Regions from separate parts of the Ruminococcus sp. AM26-12LB genome, predicted to be linked through region 1. Evidence: predicted binding sites of a transcription regulator. Region 1 holds the regulator's gene; each other region holds the start of a gene.
The links. The regulator HrcA, encoded in region 1, represses chaperone genes, less so after heat shock. The targets are predictions, from matches to a motif close to TGTTAGCACTCNNNNNNNNNGAGTGCTAACA.
Positions count from the first base shown of each region.

Region 2: DW694_RS05195 (Hsp20/alpha crystallin family protein) is a predicted target of HrcA. The motif match lies at 1,719-1,749, and genes of this name have one in related genera.
Region 3: groES (co-chaperone GroES) is a predicted target of HrcA. The motif match lies at 1,250-1,280, and genes of this name have one in related genera.

Region 1 covers NZ_QUJX01000004.1:44,352-47,641, reverse strand. Annotated here, with positions in the region: gene DW694_RS03535 (extracellular solute-binding protein) at 1-545, shown strand, start outside; gene hrcA (heat-inducible transcriptional repressor HrcA) at 721-1,764, shown strand; gene grpE (nucleotide exchange factor GrpE) at 1,783-2,418, shown strand; gene dnaK (molecular chaperone DnaK) at 2,472-3,290, shown strand, end outside.
Region 2 covers NZ_QUJX01000005.1:142,008-145,297, reverse strand. Annotated here, with positions in the region: gene DW694_RS05200 (nucleoside hydrolase) at 1-726, opposite strand, end outside; gene DW694_RS05195 (Hsp20/alpha crystallin family protein) at 1,131-1,568, opposite strand; gene DW694_RS05185 (YibE/F family protein) at 1,987-2,733, opposite strand; gene DW694_RS05180 (YibE/F family protein) at 2,730-3,290, opposite strand, start outside.
Region 3 covers NZ_QUJX01000003.1:39,751-43,040, forward strand. Annotated here, with positions in the region: gene topA (type I DNA topoisomerase) at 1-88, shown strand, start outside; gene codY (GTP-sensing pleiotropic transcriptional regulator CodY) at 234-1,019, shown strand; gene groES (co-chaperone GroES) at 1,317-1,601, shown strand; gene groL (chaperonin GroEL) at 1,649-3,268, shown strand.

The sequences.
Region 1 (3,290 bases):
TGATATCAGAGGAGAATCTGATCGACCAGCATGACCAGCTGAATGAAAAATTTATAAACGGCCAGTATGGATGTATGTTTATGTATACCGGTGTGTTGAGTACTTTTCAGAATGCAGGCGTGTATGGAAAAGATAAGATCCATATGGCACCATTTCCGGAATTTGACGAGAAGGTGACCAATATCGCAACCTGGCAGTATGTACTGAATAAAAATTCTGATCATAAAGAAGCAGCTCTGAAGTTCCTTCAGTATGTGTCCGGATATGAGGCCAGCAAAAATTACGGACAGCTGACAAAAATGTGTCCGGCAAGACTGGATGTGATCGAGGATAAGAATTTTGATCTGGATGGCATTGAAATGGTCCGGCAATATCTGAAAGATTATAAGCTGAAGGCAAGACCACTGTGTGCCGATTCCATAGAAGCTGTTTCGTCCATGGGAACGGAATTTCAGAAATATGTGCTGGGACAGAAAACAGAAGCGGAATTTTTTGCCGGGGCACAGAACTGCATAGACCAGTATTACAAAAAAGCATCGTACTGATGCTTTTTTTGTTTTGAAAAAATAAGAACTTTTTTTCAAAACATATTGACAAATATTTTACATGGTGATATCTTAAAGACTGTAGATGTTAGCACTCCACTAAAATGAGTGCTAACAGATATAAAAAAAGAATCAACATCCGTCAGGAAGAATAAAAAGGAAAGGAGATGGCTTCATGGAAGAGGTATTGAATGAGCGCAAGCAAAAAATCTTAAAAGCAATCATCAAGACCTATATGGAGACCGGAGAACCGGTTGGTTCCAGGACCATTTCCAAGTATGCGGATCTCAATGTAAGTTCCGCAACGATCCGAAATGAAATGTCAGACCTGACAGATATGGGCTATATCGTCCAGCCTCATACCTCAGCAGGAAGGATTCCTTCAGATAAGGGCTACAGACTTTACGTCAATGAGCTGATGAAGGAGAAGGAAGCGGAGGTCGCAGAGCTGCGAGATCTGATCATTGAGAAGACAGATAAGATGGATAAGGTGCTTAAGAAGGTTGCGAAGGTTCTTGCTTCCAATACCAACTATGCTACCATGGTTTCCGTTCCGCAGTACAGCGGCAACAAGGTCAAGTTCATCCAGCTGTCGAGGATGAGCGAGCTTCAGCTTGTGGCAGTGGTTGTCAGTGACAACAACACAGTCCGGAACCAGATCATCAATCTGGATGAGGAAATGGACGACCAGACGATCCTAAAACTGAATCTTCTTCTTAACACCAATCTCAATGGGATTCCAATCCAGGATATCAACCTTGGGATGATCGCCAGACTGAAGGAACAGGCAGGCAGCCACAGCGGTGTGGTGGCAACGGTTCTGGATGCAGTGGCAGCCACCATTCATGTGGAAGAGGAAGATATGGAGATCTATACTTCAGGTGCAACGAACATCTTCAAGTATCCGGAGCTTGCCGATAAAGAGAAGGCAACGGAGCTGATCTCCGCATTTGAGGAGAAGCATGAACTTGCCGATCTTGTAAAAGAACAGATGTCAGATGGAGAGAATACAGGAATCCAGGTTTACATCGGTGATGAGATGCCGATCCAGACCATGAAGGACTGCAGCATTGTAACTGCCAGATATGAACTGGGAGACGGAATGTACGGAACCATCGGGATCATCGGTCCCAAACGAATGGATTATGAGAATGTAGTGGACAGTCTGAAGGAACTGAAGAATCATCTGGATGACGTTTTGAAAAAGAAGAAAACTTAGAAAGGCGGTAGAAAAAAAGTGTCGGAGGAAACAAAGAAAACATCCGAAGAGCAGGAAGCGGAGAAGGAAATCCCCGTAACTGACGGAGATCAGGAAGAAGAAAACCTGACACCGGAGGGAGAAGATCTGCCGGAGGAAGAAAACAATACTCCAGGCGAAGAAGCTGCCTCAGAGGATAAAAAAGAAGAAAAATCAAAAACTTCCTTCTTCGGAAAGAAGAAAAAAGATAAATCTGAGCAGAAGGTGGAGGAACTTACCGATCGCCTGAAGCGTACCATGGCTGAATTTGATAATTTCCGTAAAAGAACGGAAAAAGAAAAATCCAGCATGTACATCATCGGAGCAAAAGAGATCGTTGAAAAGATCCTGCCGGTTGTGGATAACTTCGAAAGAGGTCTTGCACAGGCACAGGAAGGCGATGCTTTTGCAGATGGAATGAAAATGATCTACAAGCAGCTTACCACAACACTGGATGAGCTTGGTGTGAAGCCGATCGAAGCAGTGGGAAAGGAATTCAACCCGGATTTCCATAATGCAGTGATGCATGTGGAGGATGAAGAGGTTGGAGAGAACATCGTGGTGGAAGAATTCCAGAAGGGTTACACCTACAAGGATTTCGTAGTACGCCACAGTATGGTAAAGGTTGCGAACTAACTGACAACAAACTTTATTTTAACAGATACAGACTAAAACAGGAGGAAAAAATCATGGGAAAGATTATTGGTATTGACTTAGGTACAACAAACAGCTGTGTAGCCGTAATGGAAGGTGGACAGCCGACAGTTATCGCAAATACAGAAGGCGCAAGAACAACACCATCCGTTGTAGCATTCACAAAAACAGGAGAGCGTCTGGTAGGTGAGCCTGCAAAACGTCAGGCAGTTACAAATGCAGACAGAACGATCTCCTCTATCAAAAGAGAGATGGGTACCGATTACCGTGTAACCATCGATGACAAGAAATATTCTCCACAGGAGATCTCCGCAATGATCCTTCAGAAACTGAAAAAGGATGCAGAGGCATATCTTGGTGAGAAAGTAACAGAGGCAGTTATCACAGTTCCGGCTTACTTCAACGATGCTCAGCGTCAGGCTACCAAAGATGCAGGTAAGATCGCAGGTCTTGATGTAAAACGTATCATCAACGAGCCTACAGCAGCAGCTCTTGCATATGGTCTTGACAATGAGAAAGAGCAGAAGATCATGGTATACGACCTTGGCGGTGGTACATTTGATGTATCTGTGATCGAGATCGGTGATGGCGTTATCGAGGTTCTTTCCACAGCTGGTAATAACCGTCTTGGTGGAGATGACTTTGATAAGAAAGTTACAGATTACATGCTTTCCGAGTTCAAGAGAACAGAGGGCGTAGATCTTAGCAACGATAAGATGGCTCTTCAGAGACTGAAAGAGGCAGCTGAGAAAGCTAAGAAAGAGCTTTCTTCCGCAACAACAACAAACATCAACCTTCCGTTCATCACAGCTACAGCTGAGGGACCGAAGCATTTCGATATGAACCTTACAAGA
Region 2 (3,290 bases), on a different contig from region 1:
AGCATGGATACTTGCCACGCAGCGATATTTGGAAAAATTTTCAAGTACGTAGCCAGCCATATCTCCACAGGCTCTGGCTGCCGGATCACCGGACTGGCACAGCTTCATGATCTGGTTTCTGGTGAGATTACATTTCAGGGTAGCATCCAGTCCACACATGATCAGTGGAATTCCGGAATCGAATACGATCTTTGCCGCCTCCGGATCTGCGTAGATGTTGAATTCCGCTGCCGGTGTGATGTTTCCGCCTTTTGCTGCACCGCCTGTAAATACGATTTTTCTGATCTTATTCTTTATTTCAGGAAAAACCTTTAACAGAAGTGCAAGATTAGTCATTGGTGCAGTTTCGATCATTACTACCTGCTCGCCCTCAGGAATGGCATTCAGAATGTCACGGATAAAAAGCACTGCATTATCAGAAGCAGCCTCTGATTTTGCTTCCGGCAGTACGCAATGGCCAAGCCCTGTCTCTCCGTGGAATTCTTCCGCATAAATTGCCGCTTTCACAAGAGGACGGTCCTGGCCTCCTGCCACCGGAACCTTCAGTCCGTAAAAATCCACCAGCTCCAGTGCATTTTTGGTCACTCTTTCTATCCTGGTACTTCCTGCAGATGTCGTCACTGCAAGCAGCTCCAGTTCATCCTGATGTGCTGCCGCATATGCCAGTGCGATCCCGTCATCGATTCCGGGATCACAGTCCATGATAACCTTGATCTTATCTCCCATATATTCACCTCTGTAAAAACTCTTTCCCCAATTTTATAGTATTGCCGAATTTCCGCTGTTTACCTGTTCCAAGTATAACAGAGTGAGGAAAGAGTGTAAAGTTAATCAGAATTCGTTACTGTTCACTCCGTTCTCAGCAACACGCTTCGCGGAATATTACCAGTAAACAATAATCAAAATTCACCTCTGTACTTCAGGCTGAAACGTAAAGAACCCCTCTGCCAGGCATTGGCAGAGGGGTGGAAAAAAGGGGGTTATATTCATTTATATAAACAAATGCGATGTGCAATTTGGAGCTTTAATATTTGCAATATCCGTTTGGGTTGTTCCGGATATTGTTATTATGCTATATCCCATCACCCGGAGCTTGCAATCCAGTACCGGGGCTTCACAATAAATGCTGATCAATCAATAGAAACAAATTTCTTCTCTTCTGCTTCTTTCTTGGTCTCTTCCTTCGGGAAGGTTACATGAAGGATTCCGTTCTCATATTTCGCATGGATATCTTCATGCTTAATGCTCGAGCCTACATAAAAGCTTCTGTTGCAGGTTCCTGTATAACGTTCTCTGCGAACATATTTACCTTTATCATCCTTCTCGTCTTTCTTCTCTTCTCTGGTTGCCTGAATGTTCAGATAACCATTCTTCAGCTGGATCTTCACATCCTCTTTCTTAAATCCCGGAAGATCGATCTCCAGTTCATAATTGCCATCTACATCACGGATATCTGTCTTCATCATATCCTTCACCTGAGGATAAGCATTGGCAGCTGCCTGACGGCCTGTCGGATATCCCATAAAATCATCAAATAAATCTTCTCCGAAAATACTTGGCATTAACATAACTCATTCCTCCTGATCTATATTCGCTGCGTGCTGCGCAGGCGTTTTTAATTTACTGTTTCTGAAAACATCTGCAAATTCTGTAAGAACTTTCTCCGGAAGATTTCTTTTTTCTCTCTTCCTTTGTTCTGTATGTACTATAACACGCATTATTAGCACTGTCAAGAGGCGAGTGCTAATTTCACACTTTCTTCACATTTTCCGTAATTTTACGATCCATTTTTCCGATACATATGTCTGAAGCGCCGAAGATAGAAGGACTCCCAAGATCAGAAATGGAACTGCCTGTAAAAGCACTCCCATAAATACATAAATATAATAACTGCTTTCATAAAAGAGAGCCCACGTCTGCTGAATACAGGAAAGAACATCTGTATCGGGACCATGGATTCCGTATTCAGTGCAGTGGAGATATGCTTCATGAGATCTGTCGAATAATACATCTGATCGATACCGGGACGGTAATAAGGCAGGCTACCGCACCAGATAGCATGACTGCAACATCCTGGAATAGGAACTGGGAATTAAGAATGATCTCCAGGCTATATTGCTGTGTCTGAATGTATGAAAATAATAAAATAGTTCCTCCAAGATAAGCAAACAGCAACGTATTTACCGTTGTACCGATAATTTCTTTCCCAACCTGATAGCCGGAAGCTGTAAGCTCTTTCGCTGTCAGACTGTTTTTATGAGTCCAGACTTCATATACAGAAGATGTTACAGATAATGCTGTATCGATAACAGCCCCAAGAGTACTGAAAACAGTTACAAATATTCCTACATGAAGCATGTTAATATGAAGATCCGTACTGTAATAATACATAAAATCATCTTCTGAAATCTGGATCTCATTTAACCCGTAACTTCCTGATCTCCATGTAATAATATAAATCGGAATAAACAAAAGTAACATTACCAGCAGTGTAGCCAGAAAAGCCGCCCGCGTCTTTGGATTATTTCCGTTCTGATAAAACAGAGAAATATAACAGACACCTGCACCTGCCACCAATATCAGGAGCAGTACAGGAAAACCGGCAGACATCAGCATAATTGAAAAAAACAAAATTACAATATTCCCCGCCAGTGTCATAATTGACATGGCTCCACGCTCTCCGCCAATCAAGATCACCAGAAAAATTAAAATCAATGCAAGAAAAATGATCATTCTCTGACACCCCTTTTCCGTGATGGTATTTTCATAATCACTGAAGCAATAAAAACAGATACCGGTATTGCCAGTACAATTCCAATACTTTCTATCAGAAAACGACAGATATCATATGGAATGTGGTATCTCACGATCGTTATAAAACTTATATCATTATTCATCTTAAGTATGAACATGGGAATCATACCGCTTGCCAGAACAAACAGCAGTACATTTATCATGGTTCCCATAATATCATATCCGATTTCACGACCGGAATGTATCAGTCTTCTCAGAGAAACCGATGGATTTTTCCGCACGATCTCTCCTATTGCTGCGCTGATCGTCACCGTCACATCCATAATTGCACCAAGTCCTGTCAGCATAATATCTGCCCAGAATATATCTGCTGAATTGCCTGTACTTCCAAGGTATTCCAGATTGGAATAATCCAGATCTCCGTACATATAAATAGAAAATTCAAACAATGCCATGATCAGAAACAGAACACACAGTGTTGAAAGAACTGAGGAAAATGTTTTTCTATGAATTCCATTTAAGCAGATCAATGTAGT
Region 3 (3,290 bases), on a different contig from region 1:
TAATTATATGCTCGAAAAGGGAAATAAGCTGGTTTGCAGCCAGGAAACCTGCGGATATGTGGAACAAAAACCAAAAGATGAAGATTGATTGAATAAATGCTTTTCCACCAATTTTCAGAAAATCCCGTTAAAAATAAAAAAATATAAAAAAGTCTTGTAAATTTCCAGAATAACGTGTAATATTAGACTAGAAAAACGATTTCTTTCAAAGTACGAAAGTGAAAGGAGGAAAAATGAGCGTTCAGTTGCTAGATAAAACTAGAAAAATCAATAAGCTTCTGCATAACAGCAGCTCAAGCAAGGTAGTGTTTAACGACATTTGCCAGGTGCTCATGGAAACCTTAAGTTCCAATATCCTGGTACTCAGTAAGAAAGGTAAGGTTCTGGGAGTCAGTATCTGCCCGGGTGTGGATGAGATCACAGAGCTGATCGATGACAAAATCGGCGGACATATCGACCCATTATTGAATGAGAGATTTCTTGGTGTTCTTTCCACAAAGGAGAATGTCAATCTCCAGACACTTGGCTTTGAGCATGTACCCGGAAATTATCAGGGAATCGTGAATCCGATCGATATTGCAGGTGAGAGACTGGGAACGTTATTCATGTACCGCAATGATCATCCCTATGATATTGAGGATATTATTGTCAGCGAGTATGGTACAACAGTTGTAGGCTTGGAAATGATGCGTGCGGTTCATGACGAGAACGCAGAAGAAGACAGAAAACAGCAGATCGTTAAATCGGCATTCAGTACACTGTCCTTCTCAGAACTTGAGGCGATCATCCATATTTTTGATGAGCTGGATGGGGATGAGGGTATCCTGGTTGCCAGCAAGATCGCTGACCGTGTAGGTATCACCAGATCCGTGATCGTAAATGCACTGCGTAAATTCGAGAGTGCAGGTGTGATCGAATCCCGTTCATCCGGTATGAAGGGAACTTACATTAAAGTTCTTAATGAAGTGATCTTTGATGAGCTTGAGGAGATAAAAGCACAGAGAAGCAAGAAGGCATAATGTGATCAGCACTGTCAGATGCTTGATATAAGATAAAGAACGTGACAAAAGAGACTTCCCGCTAGCGTGGGAGTCTCTTTTTTGTCTGTTTCATAAAATCAAAATAAATAATGAAATTGAGAAAACAAGAGAAAACAAGAGTATAAAAGAGATAAAATCAGAATAATATAGAAAAACCATATCTTAAAAGGGTTGCGAAAATATGTGAAATTCACTAATATAGCCATAGTGATTAGCACTCGTATAAAGTGAGTGCTAGCAGACGAAGATGGAACTTATAAAGGAGGAACATAGATCATGAAGTTAGTACCTTTAGGCGACAGAGTAGTATTAAAACAGGTTGAAGCAGAAGAGACAACAGCATCCGGAATCGTACTTCCGGGACAGGCACAGGAGAAACCACAGCAGGCAGAAGTTATCGCAGTTGGTCCTGGCGGAGTTGTAAATGGCAAAGAAGTAAAGATGGAAGTAGAAGTCGGAAACACTGTTATTTACTCCAAATATGCAGGAACAGAAGTTAAGATGGATGGTACGGATTACATCATTGTAAAACAGGAAGATATCCTGGCAGTTATTAAATAATATAAACATCTTATCGTATATCAATATAAATAGGAGGTCATTTTATCATGGCAAAAGAAATTAAATATGGCGCAGAAGCAAGAGCAGCACTTGAAGCTGGTGTAAATAAACTTGCAGATACAGTAAGAGTAACACTTGGACCGAAAGGAAGAAACGTAGTACTTGACAAATCTTTCGGTGCTCCGCTTATCACAAACGATGGTGTTTCCATCGCAAAAGAGATCGAGCTTGAGGACGGATTCGAGAACATGGGTGCTCAGATCATCAAGGAAGTTGCATCCAAGACAAACGATGTAGCAGGTGATGGTACTACAACAGCGACTGTACTTGCTCAGGCAATGGTTCATGAGGGAATGAAGAACCTGGCAGCAGGTGCCAACCCGATCATCCTCAGAAAAGGTATGAAAAAAGCAACAGATGTTGCAGTAGAAGCGATCAAGAACATGAGCCAGGCAATCAACGGCAAAGAGCAGATCGCTAACGTAGCAGCAATCTCTGCAAGTGATGAGCAGGTTGGACAGCTTGTTGCTGATGCTATGGAGAAAGTTTCCAAAGACGGTGTTATCACTGTTGAGGAGTCCAAGACCATGCATACAGAGCTTGACCTTGTAGAAGGTATGCAGTTTGACCGTGGATATATTTCCGCATACATGTCCACAGATATGGAGAAAATGGAGGCAACTCTTGATGATCCGTACATCCTGATCACAGACAAGAAGATCAGCAATATCCAGGAGATCCTTCCACTTCTTGAGCAGGTTGTTCAGGCCGGTGCGAAACTTCTCATCATCGCTGAGGATGTTGAGGGTGAGGCCCTTACAACTCTGATCGTCAACAAACTGAGAGGAACCTTCCAGGTAGTAGCTGTAAAAGCTCCTGGCTATGGTGACAGAAGAAAAGAGATGCTTCAGGATATCGCGATCCTGACAGGCGGACAGGTGATCTCCGATGAGCTTGGTCTTGACCTGAAAGAAGCTAAGATGGAGCAGCTTGGACGTGCAAAATCTGTTAAAGTTGCAAAAGAGAACACAGTTATCGTTGATGGTCTCGGTGACAAAGATGCCATTGCAAAACGTGTTGCACAGATCCGTGCGCAGATCGAGGAGACAAAATCCGAGTTCGATAAAGAGAAACTTCAGGAGAGACTTGCAAAACTGGCTGGCGGCGTAGCTGTTATCCGTGTAGGTGCTGCTACTGAGACAGAGATGAAAGAAGCAAAACTTCGTCTTGAGGATGCTCTTGCAGCAACAAGAGCAGCTGTTGAGGAAGGTATCATCGCAGGTGGCGGATCTGCTTACATCCATGCTTCCAAAGAGGTTGCAAAACTTGCAACAACACTTGAAGGAGATGAGAAGACAGGTGCTTATGTGATCCTGAAAGCTCTTGAGGCTCCGCTGTTCCACATCGCTGCAAACGCAGGACTGGAAGGCGCTGTTATTATCAACAAAGTAAGAGAGTCTGAGATCGGTACAGGCTTCGATGCTCTCAATGAGAAATACGTAAACATGGTTGAGAACGGAATCCTTGATCCGGCTAAGGTTACAAGAAGTGCTCTTCAGAATGCTACAAGTGTTGCATCTACACTCCTTACAACAGAGGCTGTAGTTTCCACAATCAAAGAAGATACTCCGGCTCCGGCTGCAAACCCGGGAATGGGAATGATGTAATTATCAGCTGAGCAGGTGAAAT